Regions from separate parts of the Enterobacter sp. fkY84-1 genome, predicted to be linked through region 2. Evidence: predicted binding sites of a transcription regulator. Region 2 holds the regulator's gene; the other holds the start of a gene.
The links. Region 2 encodes PhoB, which activates phosphate uptake and scavenging genes when phosphate is short. Its sites were predicted from a motif close to CTGTCATAAAACTGNCNNAT; they were not measured.
Positions count from the first base shown of each region.

Region 1 (7,411 bases), 380 kb from region 2:
CCGAGCGTCGCGTCGGCGATGTTTGAGTACCGTTTTGGCGGCAATGGCGAACTTTCCGGGCATAACCTCGGAAATCTGATGTTAAAGGCGCTGGATCACCTGAGCGTAAGACCTCTCGAAGCCATCAATCTGATCCGTAACCTGCTCAAAGTGGACGCATTCCTGATCCCCATGTCTGAACAACCGGTTGATTTGATGGCCATCGACGCCGAAGGGCATGAAGTGTACGGCGAGGTGAACATTGACCAGCTTCTGCTGCCGCCCAAAGAGCTGATGACTTACCCGAGCGTGCCGGCGACGCGTGAAGCCGTAGAAGCAATTGGCGATGCGGATTTAATTCTGATCGGTCCGGGCAGCTTTTATACCAGCCTGATGCCGATCCTGCTGGTGAAAGAGCTGGCGCAGGCGCTGCGCCGCACCCCGGCGCCGATGGTCTACATCGGCAATTTAGGGCGTGAGCTGAGTCCGGCCGCGGCGAGCCTGTCGCTGGCGGACAAGCTCGACCTGATGGAGCAGTACGTCGGTAAGAAAATTATCGACGGTGTCGTGGTTGGGCCAAAAGTGGATGTGACAGGGATTGGCGATCGCGTGGTGGTGCAGGAGCCGCTGGAGGCCTCAGACATCAAGTACCGTCACGACCGCCACCTGCTGCGCGAGGCGCTGGAGAAAGCAATTCAGGCGTTGGGTTAACAAAAACCCCGGTGGCGCTGCGCTTACCGGGCCTACAGGTTTAGCGTCTTTTGTCACCCCGGTAAGCGCACCGCCACCGGGCAAAAAACTCACGATGCCGCGATAAACAGATCCCGCAGCTGATGAAGCTGGTCGCGGATCTGCGCCGCCTCTTCGAACTCCAGGTTCTGCGCGTGCTGCATCATCTGCCCTTCCAGCTCGTGGATCTTCTGCTGCAGCGCTTTTGGCGTCAGCACGACGGTATCTTCTTCCACCACTGAACGCGCCTTGCCGCGGCCTTTCGCTTTGGTTTTGGCAATGTTCTGGCCCAGCGCCAGAATATCCACCACCTTCTTGTTCAGCCCCTGCGGGGTAATGCCGTGTTCTTCGTTGTAGCGCTGCTGTTTCTCGCGGCGGCGCTCCGTCTCACCGATCGCTTTCGCCATCGACGGGGTAATTTTGTCACCGTACAGAATCGCTTTACCGTTGACGTTACGCGCGGCGCGGCCGATGGTCTGAATCAGCGAACGCTCGGAACGCAGGAAGCCCTCTTTATCCGCGTCCAGAATCGCCACCAGCGAGACTTCCGGCATATCCAGACCTTCCCGCAGCAGGTTAATCCCCACCAGCACGTCAAACTCGCCCAGACGCAGGTCGCGGATAATCTCCATGCGCTCCACGGTATCGATATCCGAGTGCAGATAACGCACCTTCTCGCCGTGCTCTTCGAGATACTCGGTCAGGTCTTCCGCCATACGCTTGGTGAGCGTGGTCACCAGCACGCGCTCGTTAATGGCGGAACGGGCGCGAATTTCCGAGAGCAGATCGTCCACCTGAGTCGCCACCGGACGAACTTCAATAATCGGGTCGAGCAGACCCGTTGGACGCACAACCTGATCGACAACGTCGTCACCGGATTTCTCCAGCTCGTAGTTGCCCGGCGTGGCAGAGACGTAGATGGTTTGCGGCGCCAGCGCCTCAAACTCTTCAAACTTCATCGGACGGTTATCCAGCGCTGACGGCAGGCGGAATCCGTACTCCACCAGCGTCTCTTTACGCGCCCGGTCGCCGCGGTACATCCCGCCGATCTGCGGGATCGTGACGTGGGATTCGTCGATCACCAGCAAACCGTCGGCCGGAAGGTAATCAAACAGCGTCGGCGGCGGCTCGCCCGGCCCGCGCCCGGAGAGGAAGCGGGAGTAGTTTTCGATGCCGGAGCAGTAGCCCAGCTCGTTCATCATCTCCAGGTCGAACTGGGTACGCTGGCTGAGGCGCTGCTCTTCCAGCAGCTTATTGTTCGCCAGCAGCACCTTACGGCGCTCGGCCAGCTCCACTTTGATCTCTTCCATCGCCTGCACGATACGCTCGCGCGGCGTCACGTAGTGCGTTTTCGGGTAGATGGTGAAGCGCTGGATCACCGACTCAACGTGTCCTGTCAGCGGGTCGAAGAGCGACAGGCGTTCGACCTCCTCGTCAAACAGCTCAACGCGCAGCGCCATATCGTCCGATTCCGCCGGGAAGATGTCGATCACTTCGCCGCGCACGCGGAACGTACCACGCTGGAAGGCCTGGTCGTTGCGGGTGTACTGCAGCTCCGCCAGACGACGCAAAATCGCGCGCTGGTCGATAATCATCCCCTGCGTCAGGTGCAGCATCATCTTGAGATAGAGATCCGGATCGCCCAGGCCGTAAATCGCCGAAACAGAGGCCACCACAACCACATCGCGACGCTCCAGTAGCGCCTTAGTGGCCGACAGTCGCATCTGCTCAATGTGTTCGTTCACCGACGCATCTTTCTCGATGAAGGTGTCAGAGCTCGGCACATAGGCTTCTGGCTGGTAGTAATCGTAGTAGGAGACGAAATACTCAACGGCGTTTTCCGGGAAGAACTCTTTCATCTCGCCGTAAAGCTGCGCCGCCAGGGTTTTGTTGGGCGCCAGCACCATCGTAGGGCGCTGGAGATCCGCAATCACGTTGGCAATGGTAAAGGTTTTACCCGAGCCGGTAACCCCGAGCAGCGTCTGGTGCGCCAGCCCATCCTCCAGCCCCTCTTCCAGACGACGGATCGCTTCAGGCTGATCGCCAGACGGACGGAAAGCAGAATTCAATTTGAACGGTTTACTCATGGGCGACAACCTGATGACGTTATAAGCGGCAGGTGAATAATTTTACTCCTTGTTGCCAGGAATGCCAGTAAAAAACACTGGATGAAAAACCAGTAGCATGTCAGGATATTTAGCATAGCGCCTGAATGATTAGCGCGATAGCGGCCAAAATTTGGACAGTGGCAACATAAAACACCAGTCAGGTCAGGTTATCCCCAGAACTTTTTCTTTTTTAACATTTGTCAAGCCAGGTAATGATAGTTTTATGGCAACGGGTGACACTTTCATGACGGGAATTGATTTTATCTAACCAATTAAAAAATAAACGATATTTTCTAAAGCCGCGTTTCGCGTCAATTTGGGCGTAAGCCGCGTCTTCTCTCGCTTATCGCGTGTTTTCTAACTCTAATGCACATGGTTATCCACAGGAATAGTGGATAACTGCTTCCAGCCCATACAGACTGGCGCTCTGCAAATTCCCGGATTTTCCCACGAGGCGGCAGCAAAAAATTTTTATAGCTCTTTTTTGCTGATTAACAGTCGCGTCATTCATAACCAACTGACGAGATCTTGCTCACATTTCCATCATTTCTGGCTCTGCACCACAACTCACCACCGTCGGCACCGTCGATGTGCAATCCCCCTTTTTATCCCCCGCGCTTCTGTGACTTATTCCTAAAAAAGACGCTTTTTTAATCACTTTCCGCTTTATGGCAGGGGTTTTGCAGTTTAACAACGAGCCACACCTACACACATTTTTAAGGAGAGAAAGATGTTGAGCCTGCGTGCAGTGAATCAGTTTTACGGAAGTCAACATACGCTATGGAATGTGGATTTAGATTTTCCGCAAGGGATGTGTACAGGCGTCGTTGGCCTGCCGGGGATGGGGAAAACCACCCTCATGAATTGCATCGCCGGGAAAGTGCCCGTCGAAAGCGGCAGCATCATCTGGTATGAGGCGGGCGCGCCGCCGCGCGATTTGCTCAACCCGCCGCCAGAACAGCGTTCCGGGCCGGGGATAGGCTATGTCTCGCAGGACAGGCGGATCTTCTCCCAGCTCACGATTGAGGAGAACCTGCATATCGCCATGCGGGCGACGGGAAAACCGAACCCGGAGGCGAAAAATGACGTTTACGACCTGTTCCCGGCGCTCTATGCCTTGCGACGAACCCGCGCCAACACGCTCTCTCCGGACGACCAGTATCAGCTGGCGCTGGCTAATGCGCTGGTGAACCGCCCTCACCTGCTGATCCTGGATGAACCGCTGCACGGCGCGGGGCACAGCGTTGCCCAGAAGCTGGTGCAGCTGCTGGGGCGCTTAAACCGGGAGTTAGGGATGACGGTGCTATTAGCCGAGCAGCAGCTGTCGTTTATCCGCCGGGTAGCGGACCGTTTCTGTCTGCTCTATCGCGGGCGTAACGTGGCGCAGGGCCACGTTAACGAACTGGATGACAAGCTTATCGCTCACTGGATGTCGCGGGAAGCAAAACGCTGAGATCGAGATAACGTCCGATTTCGGCATTTTCCGCGCCGTCAGCCAGCCAGGGAATTTCCCCGAGGCACGGCGCGGGCAGGACGCGCCTGAGCGTCGCCAGATACGCCTGATGGCGTTTACCCGGCGCAACCACGTCGTTGGCTATCCAGCCCGCCAGACGCAGCCCGGCCTGCTGGACGGCCTGTGCGGTCAACATGGCGTGATTGATGCAGCCCAGCTTGACGCCGACGACAAGAATGACCGGAAGCTGCTCGGCCTGCACCCAGTCAGCAAACGTCTGCGTGTCTGAAAGCGGCGTAAACCAGCCGCCGGCCCCTTCCACCAGCACCCAGTCGGCCTGATTTTCCAGCGTCCGCAGTCCGGCAGACAGCACGGCAAAATCAATCGGACGGCCTTCATCGGCGCTGACAATGTGCGGCGAGGTCGGTTCGGCAAAGGTGTACGGATTCACTGCAGAATAGGCGAGTTCACGCGTGCTGTTACGCTGGAGCGCCAGCGCGTCGGTGTTGCGTAACCCTTCCGCCGTCATCTCGCTGCCGGACGCTACGGGCTTATACCCGGCGGTGTTTTTCCCGAGCAGCCGTGCCGCCTGCAGCAATGCCGTGCTGGCAACCGTTTTGCCCACTTCTGTGTCCGTGCCGGTGACAAAATAACGTTCAGTCACGTTCGATAACCCCATGAAAAAGTTGATAGGAGAGCGGGAAATGCCCCCGCTGCTGCGGCCAGGCCAGCTCAAGGCGCTGCAACTGCCCCCGGGTAAGCGGTTTTTTCTCGCGTCCGGTATGCAGGTGCGTGGCGCCGATGCCCTTCAGCGAACGCATGGCGCTGAACGCATCGCTAAAATTGAGCGTGATGGTCTGCACCGTGCTGCGATAGCGCCAGCCTGCCAGCGCCTGCGTCACCTGCTCATGCGATAAAAACCGGTTAGCGTGCGGCTGTTCATCCACTGCTTTCCAGGCCTGATTCAGCTCCGGCAGCGAACTTTCCAGCAGGGTGGTAAAGGCCACCTTCCCGCCCGGCCGCGCCACGCGATAAAGCTCGCGCAGGGCCTGCGGCAGGCTGCTGCACCACTGAACCGCCAGATGGCTCCAGACCAGATCGAACTGCGCGTCCGCCAGCGGGATCGCCTCGATATCGGCCAGCAGATAACGATCTGCCGCCTGCCGCTGGCGTGCCTCCTCCAGCATCCGGGCTGAGAGATCGATAGCCGTCACCTGGCTTCCCGCCCCGCGCCAGTAGCGGCTGTTGCTGCCGGGACCACATCCGGCGTCCAGCACTTGCGCAAACGAGGTTTCGCCAAGCGCGGCCAGAAGCCCCTGCGCGCTCAGACGCTGCAGCTCATCATGCTGCGAATAGCTCTGCGCGGCGCGGCCGAATGCCGCCGCGATGGCCTGCTTATTCACCGGCATCATGGAGCGCCTCCAGCAACGTCTCAATATCCTGTGCTTCATGCGCCGCCGTCAGGGTTAAGCGCAGCCGCGCCGTGCCCGGTGGGACGGTGGGCGGGCGGATGGCCGTGACCCACATGCCCCGCTGGCGCAGCGCCTGTGCCAGTGCCAGCGCTCGGGCATTTTCACCGACAATCACCGGCTGGATAGCGCTCTGCGAATCGGGACTGTGGAAAGGCAGCGCCGCGAGTCCCTGACGGAAGCGCGCAATATGCTCTGCCAGCCGCTGGCGACGCTCCTCCCCTTCTGCGCTGCGGATGACAGCCAGCGACGCCGACAGCGCCACGGCCTGCGCCGGAGGCATGCTGGTGCTGTAAATCAGGTGGCGGGCAAACTGCAGCAGATAGTCGGCGACGGATTCGCTGCACAGCACGGCGGCGCCGCTGACGCCAAAGCCTTTGCCGAAGGTGACAATCAACAGCTCCGGCTTCACGTTTTGCTGATACGCGCTCCCGCGCCCTTCGTCGCCCATCACGCCAGTGCCGTGGGCATCGTCCACCAGCAGCCAGGCATGCTGCCGCTTTGCGGCCTCGTGCAGCGCGGCAAGCGGCGCGCTGTCGCCGTCCATGCTGAACACTCCTTCCGTGACCGCCAGCTGTTGTCCGTCGCAGGGTTTATCCAGCAGCGCAGCAAGCTGCCCCGCATCGTTATGGGCAAAACGCCGCAGCTGCGCCGGGCTTAAATTTGCCGCCTCCAGCAGGGAGGCGTGGCTCAGGCGGTCGGCAACAATGCGATCGTCCTTGCCCATCAGGGCCGTGATGACCGCCTGGTTGGCGGCAAAGCCGGAGATAAACAGCAGCGCGCGCGGGTAGCCCAGCCAGTCGGCAAGCGCCTCTTCCAGCGCCTGATGCGCCGTGGTGTATCCGCTGACGTGTCCCGATCCGCCGCTGCCCACGCCAAACCGCTCCGCGCCCTGCTGCCAGGCGCGGATAATGGCCGGATGCTGGCTCAGCCCGAGATAGTCGTTGCTGGAGAAATTGCAGAACTGCTGGCCTTCACGGGTAAGAAAACGGCCCGCGCCGTTTTCCACCACCCTGCGAACGCGAAATGCCTCTGCCGCCCGACGGTCGTCGAGCGCAGAGTTGATACGTGCCTGCCAGGTCATACGGCTGCCGCGTTGTAGAACTGGTCGGTGTCGGCGTTAAAAATCTGCTGCTCCAGCTGCTGCTGTTGCTCGTTATCGCCCGTCAGCACCTCGGTCTGGTGCGGGTTCAGCCCCAGCTTGCGGAACAGCTGAACGTCTTTGTCCTCTTCCGGGTTCGGCGTGGTCAGCAGCTTGCAGCCGTAGAAGATGGAGTTGGCCCCGGCCATAAAGCACATCGCCTGAGTCTGCTCGTTCATCTGCTCGCGGCCCGCAGAGAGGCGAACGTAAGACGTTGGCATCATGATGCGCGCCACCGCGATGGTGCGGATAAAATCAAACGCATCCACGTCCTCGTTATCCGCCAGCGGCGTGCCCTTGACCTTCACCAGCATGTTGATCGGCACGCTTTCCGGCGGGGTCGGCAGGTTCGCCAGCTGCAGCAGCAGGCCCGCGCGGTCTTTCACCGTTTCGCCTAAGCCCACGATGCCGCCGGAGCAGACCTTGATCCCCGCGTCACGCACTTTATCCAGCGTATCCAGACGCTCCTGGTAGGTACGCGTGGTGATGATGTTGCCGTAAAATTCCGGCGAGGTATCGAGGTTGTGGTTGT
Region 1 covers NZ_CP169393.1:1,358,236-1,365,646, reverse strand. Annotated here, with positions in the region: gene yvcK (uridine diphosphate-N-acetylglucosamine-binding protein YvcK) at 1-690, shown strand, start outside; gene uvrB (excinuclease ABC subunit UvrB) at 780-2,795, opposite strand; gene ACEPLT_RS06400 (ABC transporter ATP-binding protein) at 3,547-4,269, shown strand; gene bioD (dethiobiotin synthase) at 4,232-4,933, opposite strand; gene bioC (malonyl-ACP O-methyltransferase BioC) at 4,926-5,681, opposite strand; gene bioF (8-amino-7-oxononanoate synthase) at 5,665-6,822, opposite strand; gene bioB (biotin synthase BioB) at 6,819-7,411, opposite strand, start outside.
Region 1: a site for PhoB is predicted at 3,027-3,046, ahead of uvrB (excinuclease ABC subunit UvrB). Genes of this name have one in related genera too.

Region 2 (7,411 bases):
AAAAAACCACGGGGCCTTAAGCCCCGTGGTTAAACAGTTTGTTGCCGTTGATTAATGGGCGTTCGATGCGACCTGACGCCCTGCAGCACGGTCCCAGATAACCGCCAGAACCAGTGCAACAACGGTAGGCATCAGCCAGGCCAGACCCTGCTCGGACAGCGGCAGACGCTGTGTCCAGGCTGGCAGAATTTCAGCGAACGCTGATGCTTTAATCCCGTCAAGGATACCAAAAATCAGGCTGATAAACATGGCTGGCGCAATAATTCGTGAGGAGTTGTTCCACCACGGGCGGGTGAAGCTCAGCACCACCAGCACGATGCACGGCGGATAGATTGCCGTCAGTACCGGAATAGAGACCTGAATCAGGTGGCTCAGACCGAGGTTGGATACCGCCATGGAGAAGATACCAAGGATAAACACCAGGGTACGGTAAGAGAGCGGCAGGTACTGCGCAAAGAACTCAGCACAGGCGCAGGTCAGGCCAACCGCGGTAACCAGGCAGGCCAGGAAGATAAGCGCCGCCAGCAGCATACTGCCTGCACCACCGAAGGTGTGCTGGACGTAGGCGTGCAGGATAGCCGCACCGTTGGCGTTCTGATCGACCAGCATCGCGCTATCGGAGCCCAGGCGGAACAGCGCCAGATACAGCAGCGTCAGGCCTACACCGGCCATCAGGCCAGCCCAGATGGTGTAGCGGGTCAGCAGACGCGCTTCGGTCACCCCGCGGGAACGCGCGGCGTTAACGATAACGATACCAAACACCATCGCGCCCAGCGTATCCATCGTCAGGTAGCCGTTCACAAAGCCGTTAGAGAACGCGGCGTTTTTATAGGCGTCCATCGCGTCGCTAATCGGGCCTGCAGGCCAGACGATAGCCGCCACCGCCAGAACAATCAGCGCCACAATTTTCAGCGGAGCCAGGAAGTTACCCACGGTATCCAGCAGCTTGCCCGGATAGAGGGAAACCAGAATCACGATAGCGAAATAGATCAGGCTGTAGATGAACAGCGGCATCGCGCCGTCACCGGTCAGCGGAGCAATACCCACTTCGAAGGAAACGGTCGCGGTACGCGGGGTGGCAAACAGCGGACCCACGGCCAGGTAGCAGACGGTAGCCAGCAGAACGCCCGCCACTTTGCCAATCGGGGTGCTGAGGCTATCCACACCGCCGCCGACTTTCGCCAGCGCGATGACGGTCAGCACCGGCAGACCCACGGCAGTAATCAGGAAACCAAACGCGGCGGTCCAGACGTGTTCACCCGCCTGTAAGCCAACCATTGGAGGGAAAATGATGTTGCCTGCGCCAACGAACAGCGCAAATGTCATAAAGCCCAGCGCGATGATGTCACGCGATTTTAAGTGATGGGTCATAAAACCTTACTGCCTGTGGATGTGGTGTTGAAAACATTGAGATTTTCGCTGCCCCTGACGGGACGATACAGCCGAAAATTTGCTCAATTTTAGCGGGATATGCTCCCGTCCTGGCGTGGAGAAGAATAGTTTTTCGATTTACCACGCAAATACAGTCGGTCTGACAGTATCTGGGGGGCAATTTAAACGCTTATAACGTTTAAAGGCAAGGTGGGATCGTAAAACCAGAACAATATGCCAGCATGAAAACACACTCCAGCACAATACGCTAATTATAAGAAAAACCCATGGCTAATCATGCGAACAAAAAACAGCCAGCCGTATAAAATTCACACGCGTTTCGCTTGACTGCAAAGCAAACGGGCCAGCGATGGCTGACCCGTGGAAAGGTAAAATGACACACCTGCCGTCAGGCGATCTTTTTGGCAATTAATCGTTCCGGGATCACGAAGCTGAAGCGGGTTCCTTTACCCAGGGTACTCTGAATATCGAGACGGCTTTCATGGTGATTCACCGCGTGTTTCACAATCGCCAGCCCCAGGCCGCTTCCGCCCGTCTGCCGCGATCGCGCTTTATCCACGCGATAGAAGCGCTCGGTCAGACGCGGAATATGCTCCGGCGCGATCCCCGGCCCGTTGTCTTCCACGCTAAACTCGGCCCCCGTTGGAGTATGCTGCCAGCGCACCACGATCTCCGTCCCTTCCGGCGTATGGTTTACCGCGTTATACACCAGGTTGGAGATAGCGCTGCGCAGCTCATCTTCACTGCCCAGCACCTTTAGCGTGTTGTCGACCTCAAAGGTCAGGTGGTGCTTTTTGTGGCTTAACGTCTGCGCTTCACGCTCCACGACCCGCAGCATCATCGGCACATCAATAGTGTCATTCAGCGCGAGCGTGGGTGCCGCTTCAATCTTCGAGAGCGTCAGCAGCTGCTTCACCAGGCCTTCCATCCGGTGCGTTTGCTCGCGCATGGTGTGCAGCGCTTTTTCACGCGGCGCACCTTCCAGCGTTTGCTCCTGCATCATCTCCAGGTAGCCCTGAAGCACGGTCAGCGGGGTACGCAATTCGTGACTGACGTTGGCGAAGAAGTTGCGGCGCGCCCCTTCCAGCTGGTGCATCTGGGTGACATCGCGCGCCACCATCAGCCACTGCTTATCGCTGTAGGGCATCACGCGGATCTCCAGATGGCGACCGTTATTGAGCTTGAGATTGTGCGGACGGGTAAAATCACGCTTTTTCAGGTACAGCGTAAACTCGGGATAACGCAGAAGGTTGAGGATATTCTGGCCATTATCATCCGGCCAGCGCAGGCCCAGCAGCTGCTGCGCCAGGCCGTTACACCAGAAGATCGTCCCTTCTTCGGTGGTCAGAATGACCGCATCCGGTAGCGACTCCGCACCGCTGCGAAAACGCTTAATCAGGCTTCCCAGCTCGCGGCGGCGCTTTTTATTTCGCATCTGCATCTGGTGCAGACCGTACAGCAGCGGCTCCCAGCTGCCGCTTCCGGGCGGCGGCGTCATGCTTCGATCAACCCACAGCCACCAGGAGAGGCGCAGCAGGTTCCAGAAATGCCAGATCAGCAGCCCGGTGACCGACGCCAGCAGAAACCACGGCAGATGTCCAAGAAAGGCCCCCAGAATGAAGGCCGGAATACAGCATAAGATCAGTTCAAAGACGAGCCTTTTCCATGACAGACGTTCCAGCACGCGTCACACTCCTGTCATTGTTCAGAAACGGGTAGAAAAACGATAACCCGTGCCGCGGACCGTCTGCACCATGCGATCGTGGCCGCTCAGTTCCAGCGCTTTTCGCAGGCGGCGGATATGTACGTCAACCGTCCGGTCTTCGACATACACGTTAGTTCCCCAGACGTTATTCAGCAACTGCTCGCGGCTGTACACGCGTTCCGGGTGGGTCATAAAGAAGTGCAGAAGTTTAAATTCGGTAGGCCCCATGTCGAGGGGATTTTCACCGGTCATCACGCGGTGAGAAGTCGGATCAAGGCTCAGCCCCTGCATCTCAATCACCTCTTCCACCGCCATCGGCGAAATACGGCGCATCACGGCTTTAATGCGGGCCACCAGCTCTTTGGGGGAGAACGGTTTGGTAATGTAATCGTCCGCGCCGGTCTCCAGACCGCGCACACGATCCTCTTCTTCTCCGCGCGCCGTAAGCATCACAACCGGGATGTCGCGGGTCAGCGCTTCACGCTTCAGGTGTTTGATAAACTGCAGTCCGGAGCCGCCGGGCAGCATCCAGTCCAGCAGAATCAGATCGGGCCAGGGTTCATTCAGCTGGTTCACTGCGCTGTCATAATCTTCCGCTTCAACCGGCTGGAAGCCGTTTTGCTCGAGCACGAAGCACACCATTTCACGAATTGGAGCTTCATCTTCTACGACCAGAATACGTCTCGCCATACTTTGCCCTGTCTTATCTTATTTACGTTACAAGTTTGTAATTCGGCGCCATTATGCGTCAGATTTATGACAGATTTATGAAAAACAGTACCACTATAAATGGCAAACTGTTGTTTTATTACAGCGGTTATTTTCCCTTCTCTGAACGTTTATAATCCTGCTTTCTCTTTTTTGCCACGGATCAGCTATGCGCATACTTCACACCTCGGACTGGCATCTGGGTCAAAATTTTTACAGCAAAAGCCGTGCGGCTGAACATGAAGCGTTCCTGAACTGGCTGCTGGAAACGGCCCGGACGCATGAGGTGGACGCGATTATCGTGGCGGGAGATATTTTTGATACCGGCTCGCCGCCGAGCTATGCCCGTGAGCTGTACAACCGCTTCGTGGTGAATCTGCAGCAAACCGGCTGTCATCTGGTGATTGTCGCCGGCAACCATGATTCCGTCGCGACGCTTAACGAATCCCGCGACATCCTGGCGTTTCTCAATACCACCGTCGTCGCCAGCGCCGGGCACGCCCCGCAGATCCTGAAAAAGCGCGACGGGTCGCCCGGGGCGGTACTGTGTCCGATTCCCTTTTTGCGTCCGCGCGACATCGTGCAAAGCCAGGCGGGGCTGTCGGGCGCGGAAAAGCAGCAGCATTTGTTACAGGCGATCGCCGATTATTACCGCCAGCAGCACGCCGAAGCCTGTGCCCTGCGCGGTGACCAGCCGATTCCGGTGATTGCGACCGGGCACCTCACCACCGTCGGGGCCAGTAAAAGTGACGCCGTGCGTGACATCTATATCGGCACGCTGGATGCCTTTCCGGCGCAGCACTTCCCGCCAGCCGACTACATTGCGCTCGGGCACATCCACCGGGCGCAGATCGTCGGCGGCTGCGAGCACATCCGCTACTGCGGCTCGCCTCTTTCGCTCAGCTTTGACGAAACGGGCAAAGCCAAATCCGTGCATCTGGTGAGCTTTCGCGAGGGCAAACTCAGCGCCGTCGACACGCTGGAGGTGCCCGTAACTCAACCGCTGGCGGTCCTGAAAGGCGATCTCGATGCCATCACCGCCCAGCTGGAGCAGTGGCGCGGCGTCGAGCAAGATCCCCCCATCTGGCTGGACATCGAAATCACCACCGACGACTACCTGCACGATATGCAGCGGAAAATCCAGGCGCTGACCGAAGACCTGCCGGTAGAGGTCTTGCTGGTGCGCCGCAGCCGCGAGCAGCGCGAGAAAATTCTGCTAAGCGCTCAACGCGAAACGCTCAGTGAACTGGGGGTCGAAGAGGTATTTGAACGCAGGCTCTCACAGGAGGAGATTGACGATGCGAAGCGCGCAAGACTCAGCGAACTGTTCAGCCATACCCTGCATGCGCTCAATGATGAGGAAGAAAACGCATGAAAATTCTGAGCCTGCGCCTGAAAAATCTCAACTCCCTCAAGGGCGAGTGGAAAATTGACTTTACCGCTGAGCCGTTTGCCAGCAACGGGCTGTTTGCCATCACCGGCGCAACCGGGGCAGGTAAAACCACCCTGCTCGACGCCATCTGTCTGGCGCTTTATCACGAAACGCCGCGCCTGAATAAAGTCTCCCAGGCGCAAAATGACCTGATGACCCGCGACACCGCCGAATGTCTGGCGGAAGTGGAGTTCGAGGTAAAAGGCATCGCCTATCGCGCCTTCTGGAGCCAGAACCGGGCGCGCAACCAGCCGGACGGTAACCTGCAGGCGCCGCGCGTGGAGCTGGCGCGCTGCGAAGATGGCAAAATCCTGGCCGACAAAGTGACGGATAAGCTGGAGCAAACCGCCGCACTCACCGGGCTGGACTACGGGCGCTTTACCCGCTCGATGCTGCTCTCTCAGGGGCAGTTTGCCGCCTTCCTTAATGCCAAGCCGAGCGATCGCGCCGAGCTGCTGGAAGAGCTGACCGGCACCGAAATCTACGGTCAGATTTCCGCCATGGTGTTTGAGAAACACAAAGCGGCCCGCAGCGTGCTTGAAAAGTGCGAGGCGCAGGCGGCGGGCGTCGTGCTGTTGAGCGAAGAACAACAGCAGCAGTTACAGCAAAGTTTGCAGGCACTTACTGACGCAGAGAAAACCCTGCTGGAACAGCAGCAAAACCAACAGAAACATTTTCAGTGGCTTACGCGCCATGATGAGCTCGTGCGCGAGCAACAGCGCGCCGCCGCGATGCAGCAGCAGGCGCAACACGCGCTGACGGACGCTGCGCCTGAGCTGGCAAAACTGCAGCTCGCTCTGCCCGCCGCCCAGCTGCGACCGCTCTGGGAACATCAGCAGGAGCAAACCGCGCGTCTGGCACAAACGCAGCAGCGAATTATCGAAGTAAATACTCGCTTACAAGCCAGAACCGCGCTGCGTTCACGTATTCGCAATACCGCCCTGCGTAACCACGAGCAGCTTCAGACCGAACTGACGGCGCTGGCGCAGTGGCTGGCGGAGCACGAGCGCTATCGTCTGTTAGGCCAGGAGATTGCAGGCTGGCGCGCCCAGTTCTCGCAGCTTAACCGCGATAAAACGCAGTTAGCCTCGCTTGCTGCGCGGATAGGTGAATTACGCAACAGGCTGGCTGCGATGCCGGAAAACGCGCTGACGCTGACGGCGGATGAGGTCAGCGCGGCCATGGAGCAGCAGTCCAGGTCCCGCACGCTGCGCCAGCAGCTGACGTCGCTGCATGCCCGCTATCAGCCGCTGCAAAAGCGCCTGCGCCAGAGCGGTGAAAACGTGCAGAAGGCGCAGGCCGAACAAAATAAACTCAATGAAACGCTGACCCTGCGCCGCCAGCAGTACAAAGAGAAAAACCAGCACTATCTCGACCTGAAAGCCCTGTGCGAAACCGAAGCAACAATTAAGAAGCTGGAGCATTACCGCTCCCGGCTTGAGGCAGGCAAACCCTGTCCGCTGTGCGGTTCCTGCGAACATCCGGCCGTTGAGCAATATCAGTCACTTGAGCTGACGGATAACCAGCGCCGCCGTGATGCCCTGGAAAAAGAGGTCGCCGCCCTTAAAGAGGAAGGCCTGCTGGTGCTGGGACAGGTCAATGCCCTGACTCAGCAGATCCAGCGCGAGACAGACGACGCGCAGACGCTTTCTCAGGAAGAGCAAGCGCTCACTAAAGAGTGGGTGGCGGCCTGCACGTCCCTGAACATTACCTTGAATATTCAGGACGATATCGCGCCATGGTTGAACGAACAGGAACAGTACGAGCGCCAGCTTTATCAGCTCAGTCAGCGTCTCACCCTGCAGAACCAGCTCAACGAACAGGACGCGCAGGAGCGGCAGTATCAGCAGCAGCTGGCGGCCACGCGGCAGGCGCTGGAACATGCCCTGCTCGCGCTCTCACTTAACGCACCTGAAGAGGGTCAGGAAGCCGCCTGGCTTCAGGCCCGCGAAGCGGAATTCGCGCAGTGGCAGGAGAAGCAAACGCAGCACGGCGTGCTTCAGGAACGCATAAACGCCCTGAAGCCGCTGCTCGACGCGCTTCCGGCAGCGAACAGCGAAGACGCCGAACCGGTTATTCCTGATAACTGGCGCGCCATCCACGACGAGTGCGTGTCGCTGCAAAGCCAGCTGACCGCGCAACAGCAGCAGGAAGGGCTGGAGCGAGAGCGCCTG
Region 2 covers NZ_CP169393.1:982,152-989,562, reverse strand. Annotated here, with positions in the region: gene brnQ (branched-chain amino acid transporter carrier protein BrnQ) at 52-1,371, opposite strand; gene phoR (phosphate regulon sensor histidine kinase PhoR) at 1,781-3,076, opposite strand; gene phoB (phosphate response regulator transcription factor PhoB) at 3,098-3,787, opposite strand; gene sbcD (exonuclease subunit SbcD) at 3,975-5,180, shown strand; gene sbcC (exonuclease subunit SbcC) at 5,177-7,411, shown strand, end outside.